4 regions of the Marinobacterium maritimum genome follow, and region 4 is predicted to be linked to each of the others. Evidence: predicted binding sites of a transcription regulator. Region 4 holds the regulator's gene; each other region holds the start of a gene.
What was found. The regulator sigma-54, encoded in region 4, starts transcription at its own class of promoters, with help from an activator protein. The targets are predictions, from matches to a motif close to TGGCACNNNNNTTGCTNT.
Positions count from the first base shown of each region.

Region 1 (2,200 bases), 190 kb from region 4:
CTTGAGCTTGGTGGACATGTCCGCACCCTGGAAATGCGTTTTGCCATCACCGGACAGGTGGGACACGGCGGCACGGGCCATGGTGTAGCCCGGTGCAACCAGGCCGAAGTGACGTCCGTTCCAGACTGCACACTCACCGATGGCGTAGATGTCCGGGTCACTGGTGCGGCAGTGCTGATCCACATCGATACCGCCGCGCTCGCCCAGTGTCAGACCGGCTTCGCGCCCCAATGCATCCTGCGGCCGGATACCGGCGGAGAACACGATCAGGTCGGTTTCCAGCTCGGTTTCGTCGGCAAAGCACATCTTCATCCGCGCCGAATCACCCGCGATGATCTGCTTTGTCGCCGTATCGGTATGCACCGCAACGCCCAAGGCTTCTATCTTGCGGCGTAACATGGCACCCGCGTCCTCATCGAGCTGTACCGGCATCAACCGGGGTGCGAACTCGACCACGTGTACGTCCAGCCCCAGGCTCTTCAGCGCGTTGGCCGCTTCCAGGCCCAGCAGGCCACCGCCAATCACCACGCCGGTTTTCACGCCATCAGCACTGGCACGAATTGCATCCAGATCATCCAGGGTGCGATACACCAGACAGTGCGACTGGTCGCCACCGGGGATGGGCGGTACGAACGGATAGGAACCGGTCGCCAGCACCAGCTTGTCATAGCCATAACGGCCCTGCTCGGTGACCACCTGCTTGCTGGCAGGATCAATCGAGATCACCGCCTCGCCGAGGTGCAGATCGATACCGGGCTGGCTGTAAAAATCCGGCTCGCCGAGCAGCAGATGATCAGCACTCTGCTGCTCAAAGTATTCGGACAGGTGGACACGGTCATAGGCGGGATGACGCTCGGCCCCGAATACGGTCAGCTCGTAGTCCGATGCGGCCTCGTTGGCCAACCACTGCTCCACAAAGTGATGACCGACCATTCCGTTGCCAATCACGATCAAGCGCTGTTTCATGGTCACCTCCGCGGTGAATTCGACGCAAAAAAAAAGCGCCCACTTTCTCGCTCGCCGCGGCCTCGGCGATGGAAAGTGGACGCCATTGTCCAGTTGACTAACAGGCACCCTGAGCGGTGCCTTGTTGTTATTGTTAATTTCTACAAAGCATTAGCCGTGCCAACTTTGCAGTTCGCCGCTATCACGTCACTTTACCAACCAGTGCCAGCCAACAGTGCCCGCAAGTGCCGCACCATGGCTGTGCAAAATTGACCCACCTGCCACTTTTCAGGTCACCCTTTCAGCTTGCGGCTGCTGCACCGGCTTCACTCTTTCACGCTGACACCCCATCAGCAGGAATACGGCACCCGCTGCGACCAGGGCGATAACCGCAGCCGTATTAAAAAGGGTCATGAAACCAGACTGGTAACTCAGCAGCGCAACCTGTTGGCTCAGCGAGCGGCCCTCGAACTCGGCCTGTACCAGGTCGCCAGTCGCCACGGCGGTCACCAGCTCCGGGGCCAACCAGCATCCCTGCTCCGGACAGAGGCTCGTCTGCAGCTGCTCACGCACGCCACTGAGCATCACCGACGACAACCCGGCGTACCCCATCAACATGGCAAGAAAGCGCGCCGTGGTGCTGATGCCCGAGGCCATCCCGACCTGGGATGCCGTCACCGTTCCCAGTATCGCCTTCTGGGTTTCTCCGTTGATCAGCCCACCGCCGGCCCCCAGACAGGCCATGCTGAGGAAAAAAGTGATCGGGTGTGCCGATTGCACGGATGCCGCCAACCCCCAATTGCCCAGTGCGATGATGACCAGCCCCATGCCCAGCAGCTGCCAGGATTGCAGCCAGGCAGACAGGCGGCGTCCAATCAAAGGGAAGATCAGCATGGCCAAGGCAAACGGCAACAGCGCAATGCCCGTCCACTCCACGGCTACGCCCCGCCCTTGTTGCAGGTAGACAGGCAAAAACGCAGCCATCACCTGTGCGGCCGCCGCATAACCCAACATCGCCCCTACCGCTCCGACGAAAGCGGGCGCGCGAAAAAGTCGCAGTTGCAGCATCGGGCTGGAAACCTTGAGTTCCCACAGAATGAAGCTGCACAGCACCATACTTCCCCAAAAAAGCGGCCAGAGTACCTCCGGGCTGTACCAGCCCACTTCTGGCCCCCGAATCAGGCTCCAGCTCCCGGCCAGCATGGTCAGGCTGAACAGGAGGGCACCCAGCCAATCGAAACAGTGTTGACGCGGT
Region 1 is NZ_BAAAET010000002.1:457,309-459,508, reverse strand. It holds gene nirB (nitrite reductase large subunit NirB) at 1-966, opposite strand, end outside; gene ABD013_RS08535 (MFS transporter) at 1,234-2,200, opposite strand, start outside.
Region 1: a site for sigma-54 is predicted at 1,111-1,128, ahead of nirB (nitrite reductase large subunit NirB). Genes of this name have one in related genera too.

Region 2 (2,200 bases), on a different contig from region 4:
CCGCCTTGCGGAACCAGAGGCGAGCCACGATCAGCGCTGCGATGACACCACCGGCAGCAGCAGCGTTGGTGTTGACGAACACTTCAGCCACGGCGTTGGCTTCACCGACATCAGACAGTTTCAGCTCGGAACCACCGTTGAAGCCGAACCAGCCCATCCACAGGATGAAGGTACCCAGGGTCGCCAGCGGCAGGTTGGCACCCGGAATGGCGTTGATCTCGCCGTTCTTGCCGTACTTGCCTTTACGAGCACCCAGCACCAGCACTGCCGCCAGGGCGGCAGACGCGCCTGCCATGTGCACGATACCGGAACCGGCAAAATCGGAAAAGCCCGCTTCGCTCAGGAAGCCACCGCCCCAAGTCCAGTAGCCGGAGGTCGGGTAGATGAAGCCGGTCATGACTACGGCGAAGATCAGGAAGGCCCAGAGCTTCATGCGCTCGGCTACGGCACCGGAGACGATCGACATGGCAGTCGCCACGAACACGACCTGGAAGAAGAAGTCGGAACGGGCCGAATAGTAGGGTGCGTCCTCACCGCCGGCCAGTACGGCATCGACGGCGTTTTCGTCACCGATCAGTGCGCCGAGGCTCGGCAGTACGCCGCCGGCGTCGGAGCTGTACATGATGTAGTAGCCGCACAGCAGGTACATGGTGCAGGCGATGGCATAGAGTGCGATGTTCTTGGTCAGGATTTCGGTGGTGTTCTTGGCACGCACCAGGCCTGCTTCAAGCATGGCAAAGCCGGCCGCCATCCACATCACCAGTGCACCACACACCAGGAAGTAGAAGGTATCGACCGCATATTTCAGCTGGGCCAGATCCCCGGCTGTAGCGTTCAGTAATTCTTCCATTGTTATATCCTCCAGAGATAAACGGAATCGTATTCAGTCGGGGTCAGAGCGCATCGTGGCCGGTTTCACCGGTACGGATACGGATCACCTGTTCCAGTGGGATGACGAAGATCTTGCCGTCACCGATCTTGCCGGTATGGGACGCCTTGGTGATCGCTTCCAGCACCTGGTCGACGATGTCGTCGGCCACGGCCGCATCGATGCGGACCTTGGGCAGGAAGTCGACAATGTATTCGGCACCGCGGTATAGCTCGGTGTGGCCCTTCTGGCGGCCGAAGCCCTTGACTTCGGTGACCGTGATCCCCTGCACGCCGATGTCGGACAGGGCTTCGCGAACGTCGTCAAGTTTGAATGGCTTGATGATCGCTGAAATCAGTTTCATGGCATCAGTCCTCTGCTCAGTGTTCAGCTAGCGGCCACTCCGGAATGGGTGGCTGGCTCTATGCCCGGTATAAGCGAAGGCTGTGCCAACTTCTTTTTATCTTTACAAAACAGAGGTTTGTGCGGCATCGACAGGACTGGAGGCCGATGCAGGGCAGGAAAAAGAGGGGTAGAGTGTATTTTTTTATGCACCAGTATGGTGCGTGCACTGCCAGGGTGCGTGGCTTTCGGTCTGACCTGGCCGGCGTTCTGGTTTATAGTGACGGTTGAGACCCCTTCGACCCTGGAGACCCGGATGATTCACCAAAAACTGATCGATAGCCTGTCCAGCCAGTTCAGCCAGCTGCTGAGCCATCGCCCTGAAATGCCGGGACAGCAGGAGTTGCAGGGGCAGATCCGCACGGTGCTGCAGAGCAGCTTTGCCAAGCTCGACCTGGTAACCCGGGACGAATTCGATGCCCAGCAGGCCGTACTGATGCGAACCCGTGAGCGCCTGGAGCAGCTGGAAGCACGCCTGGCGGCGCTGGAATCCGAAGGCATGGCGGCCGCGGAAGCGCCAGCGACCGATACGTCCGAACCCCGCGACTGACCCTCTTAATGCATCTGAGCCAAGGATGGCCTTATGTCTCTTGCCGTGATTCATACCCGGGCCCAGCTCGGGGTCGAAGCGCCTCCCGTTGCGGTCGAGGTGCACCTGTCCGGAGGCCTGCCCTCCATGTCAATCGTTGGCCTGCCGGAAACGGCGGTCAAGGAAAGCCGTGAGCGAGTCCGCAGCGCGCTGATCACCGCCGGCTTCGACTTTCCGCAACGCCGCGTCACCATCAACCTGGCACCGGCCGATCTGCCCAAGGAGGGCGGACGTTACGACCTGGCCATCGCCATCGGTATCCTGTCGGCCTCGGGTCAACTCAAGGGCTGGAAGGCCAGCCCGGCGACCGAAATGATCGGCGAGCTGGCGCTGTCCGGTGA
Region 2 is NZ_BAAAET010000003.1:707,772-709,971, reverse strand. It holds gene ABD013_RS14335 (ammonium transporter) at 1-850, opposite strand, end outside; gene glnK (P-II family nitrogen regulator) at 894-1,232, opposite strand; gene ABD013_RS14325 (accessory factor UbiK family protein) at 1,527-1,820, shown strand; gene ABD013_RS14320 (YifB family Mg chelatase-like AAA ATPase) at 1,854-2,200, shown strand, end outside.
Region 2: a site for sigma-54 is predicted at 1,303-1,320, ahead of glnK (P-II family nitrogen regulator). Genes of this name have one in related genera too.

Region 3 (2,200 bases), 270 kb from region 4:
CCAGATGGGAGCGGCTGCCATAGACTTTCCAGGGAGTACCGGGCAGGTGAGTGCTTACATGAATCGAATGACGCTCACCACCAGTGTCCACGCGGAAAGCCCCCAGCCCTTCGGCAGCCAGCCAGGTCGTATCCAGCACCGGCGCGTGAACCACACCCAGCAGCGGGCGGCCCTGCTCGATCAGCGCAATATTGACGGTGAATTCGCCATTGCGCTTGATGAACTCCTTGGTGCCATCCAGCGGGTCGACCAGCCAGTAACGGCCGTCGGCATCGGGGCCGGTAAAGTCCTCCACTGCTTCCTCTGTCAGGATCGGAAAGCGTGGGGCCAGCTTATTAAGTCCATCCACGATCACCGCATTCGCCGCCAAGTCTGCACGGGTCAGCGGCGAATCGTCGGCCTTGTGCTCAACACCAAAGTCATCCTTCCCATACACCTGCAGAATCGCCGTACCGGCATCACGGGCGATACATTCCACCTGTTGCAGCAGTAATTCCAGTGAAAAAAGGTGCTCCGAATGGGAAGGCATGGCGGCTCCTGTAGATCAATAAGTCATCAGGGCCGATTCTACCATTTCCCTAACACCATAAGCTGCTCTATTGCAGCGCACAATTCAGTCCCCACGCACCATTGGGGCGCAGCTATACAAGCAGGCACCTACAGTTCAAAAAACGAAATAGCCATTAATAAACAGACAGTTACATAGACAACAACCATTCTGGCACAGCCCGTGCACTATCCAGAACAGATGAAGCCACTGCCGGCTTCAGCGACTTTGAGTGTCATTGGACAACGGCGTCCAGACCCCACCCGCTTCCGCCGGTGGTGTCTGAGCGCCGTTTTTTTATGGCTCTTGCGCAACTTCGAACGACTGTCTCCAAAAGAGGTGATCACTATGGCCTATCTGATGCCGACCGAGTTTGTGACCAAGATGGTGGATGCTGGCGAAGCCAAGATTCACATGTCGACCCGCGATACCCTGATCCGCGCCTACATGGCCGGGGCAATACTGGCACTGGCGGCAGTATTTGCCATCACCGTCGCCGTAAAAACCGGTGTATTTCTGATCGGGGCGATTCTGTTCCCGGTCGGATTCTGCATGCTCTACCTGATGGGCTTTGACCTGCTGACAGGTGTGTTCATGCTCACGCCACTGGCCTGGCTCGACAAGCGACCGGGCGTGACACCTTCACAGATCCTGCGCAACTGGGGACTGGTCTTCGTCGGCAACTTCGCCGGTGCCTTCACCGTGGCCGTGATGATGGCTTATATCTTCACCATGGGATTCAACACCGACGGTGGCGCCATCGCCGAGAAGGTTGCCGGTATCGGTGAGTCCCGTACCGTTGGCTATGCCGCCTATGGCGCAGACGGCTGGCTCACCATCTTCATTCGCGGCATGCTGTGCAACTGGATGGTGTCCATGGGCGTGGTCGGCGCGATGATCTCCACCCACGTCAGCGGCAAGGTGCTGGCGATGTGGATGCCGATCATGCTGTTCTTCTTCATGGGCTTCGAGCACTCCGTGGTCAACATGTTTCTGTTCCCCTTCTCCATGATCATGGGCGGCAACTTCTCCATCGCCGACTATCTGATCTGGAACGAGATTCCGACCGCACTGGGCAACCTGGTCGGTGGTCTGGCCTTTACCGGTCTGACCCTCTACACCACCCACGTACGCACAGGTGCCAAGCGCAAACTCGCTGCAACCGCGCCTGGTGCCACCCCGGCCAAAGCAGCCTGATCCCTGCCAACCTGAGTTTGCAGCGTCCCGACCGGGGCGCTGCCCTCCTCCGCCGAACGGGAGCACACGCCATGAAATCGGGACTCCAGCTCAGCCTCGGCCAGTACAGCGACAAGGGACGCAAGGCCACCAATCAGGATTTCCACGGTGCCCTGATTCCCGCCGAACCCCAGCTCAGCCGCAAGGGGGCAGCCCTGGCACTGGCCGACGGCATCAGCTCCAGCGATGTCAGTCAGATAGCCAGCGCAGCAGCGGTAAAGTCCTTCCTTGATGACTACTTCTGCACCTCCGATACCTGGTCAGTGAAAACCGCCGCCGAGAAGGTGCTTTCTGCCACCAACTCCTGGCTCCATGCCCAGACCCGCAGCAGCGAATACCGCCAAGACCACAACCGCGGTTATGTCTGCACCTTCAGCGCCCTGATCCTCAAGGCCCAGAGCGCACACCTCTTCCATG
Region 3 is NZ_BAAAET010000002.1:538,663-540,862, reverse strand. It holds gene cysQ (3'(2'),5'-bisphosphate nucleotidase CysQ) at 1-529, opposite strand, end outside; gene ABD013_RS08885 (formate/nitrite transporter family protein) at 896-1,744, shown strand; gene ABD013_RS08880 (bifunctional protein-serine/threonine kinase/phosphatase) at 1,816-2,200, shown strand, end outside.
Region 3: a site for sigma-54 is predicted at 720-737, ahead of ABD013_RS08885 (formate/nitrite transporter family protein). Genes of this name have one in related genera too.

Region 4 (2,200 bases):
GCTTGATGATCTGGCGATCCAGCTTGTCGACCATACCATCAATTGCAGCATACATGTCGTCATGCTGGTGTGCCGCAAAGACTTCACCGCCAGCCAGGTGGATGTTGGCTTCAGCTGTCTGGCGCTGCTTCTCAACACTGAGTGTGACCTGTGCATTAGTGATGTTATCGAAGTGACGTTCCAGGCGGTCAAACTTGGTACGTACGTACTCGTCCAGAGCGCCTGTCAGTTCGACGTGGTGGCCAGTGATGTTGATCTGCATAGGTTTTTCTCCTCGTCATGGACACGTTCTTACAGCGTGCCTTTCCATTCCCATTAAACCAGACGCTTGCGCTCATTAGAAGGCGGAATGTTCATCGCTTCACGATATTTTGCAACGGTGCGTCTGGCGACATTGATTCCCTGTTCTTTTAACAGCTGAGCGATCTTGTTGTCACTGAGTGGCTTGGCCGTATTTTCATTGTTGACCAGTTTCTTGATCAGCGCCCGAATCGCCGTGGAAGAGGCGGCGCCGCCATCGGACGTGCTGACGTGACTGGAGAAGAAGTACTTGAGTTCAAAGATGCCGCGTGGCGTATGCATGTACTTCTGTGTGGTCACGCGCGAAATGGTGGATTCGTGCATGTCGACCGCTTCGGCGATGTCGTGCAGTACCATCGGTTTCATGCCTTCTTCACCCTCCTCGAAAAAGTCGATCTGGCGCGCGACGATCTCGGTGGACACCTTGAGCAGCGTTTCATTGCGGCTGAGCAGGCTTTTGAGGAACCAGCGAGCTTCCTGCAGGTGGTTCTTCAGGTAGGTGTTGTCGGCGCTGTTGTCGGCCCGTCGAATCAGGTCGGCATACTGGGTGTTGATCTTCAGACGCGGCGAGGCGTCGGTGTTGAGACTGACGTTCCACTGCCCCTGGATCTTGCGCACGATCACGTCGGGGATGACGTATTCGGGTGGCTCCGAGCTGATCAGGGTGCCGGGCTTGGGGTTCAGGCTCTGGATCAGACTGATCACCTGCTGCAGGCTGTCTTCCTTGAGACGCAAGCGGCGCATCAGGGTGCGATAATCGTGGCTGCCAAGCAGGTTCAGATGGTCGCGTACCAGGCGTACGGCATCGTTGAGCAGTGGGGTGTCCTCGGGCAGTTGGCGCAGCTGCAACTGCAGGCATTCGCTGAGGTCGCGGGCGCAGACGCCGGCTGGGTCGAACTGCTGCACTCGGTGCAGCACCGCTTCGATCTCGTCAGTGTCGCAGTCAGAGAAACGTTCGGGCTCGCTCTGCTGGAAATGCTCCAGTACCTCGTCGACACTGGTGCGCAGGTAGCCGTCGGCATCGACCGCATCGATCAGGGCGAGGGCCACCATGCGGTCGTTGTCACTCATCGGGGTCAGGTTCAGCTGCCACAGCAGGTGATCCTGAAGATCATCCTCGGTGCTGTCGTTGTCACCTGGATCCCAGTCACTGTCGCGTTCGGGGCCGGGCGAGCTCTGATGCTGGAAAGTGTCGTCCCACTGGCTGTCGGTCGCCAGTTCGGTGGGAATCTGCTCGTTCCAGCCATCCTCGCCGCTGTCTTCCCAGCTATCCTGGTCCTCGGTCGCGGCCGGCTGCTCGCTATCGCGGGAGCTGTCCTGTTCGGCACTGGTGTCCTGCTTTTCGGCTTCGGCCTCCGCCGTTTCCTGTTCCTCATCCACTTCCAACAGGGGGTTGCTGTCCAGCGCTTCCTGAATTTCCTGCTGCAGATCCAGAGTGGAGAGCTGCAGCAGGCGAATCGCCTGCTGCAGCTGCGGCGTCATTGTCAGCTGCTGGCCGATCTTGAGTTGTAACGACTGCTTCATATGCAAACTGCCGGGTTGACCGAGTTGGGAGTAGACATGCTGCGGCGCTTAGAGGGCGAACTGCTCGCCCAGATACGCGCGGCGGACCTGCTCGTTGTTGAGGATGTCCTGCGGGCTGCCTTGGGCCAGGATGCCCCCTTCACTGACGATATAGGCTCGCTCGCAGATATCAAGGGTCTCTCGCACATTGTGATCGGTGATCAGAATGCCGATATTGCGGGACTGCAAGTGCCGGATCGTCTGCTTGATGTCACTGACCGAGATGGGATCGACGCCGGCGAACGGTTCGTCCAACAGAATGAAGTCAGGCTCGGTGGCCAGCGCGCGAGCGATCTCAACGCGACGGCGCTCACCGCCGGACAGTGCCATGCCGAGG
Region 4 is NZ_BAAAET010000002.1:267,108-269,307, forward strand. It holds gene hpf (ribosome hibernation-promoting factor, HPF/YfiA family) at 1-262, opposite strand, end outside; gene ABD013_RS07620 (RNA polymerase factor sigma-54) at 316-1,824, opposite strand; gene lptB (LPS export ABC transporter ATP-binding protein) at 1,873-2,200, opposite strand, start outside.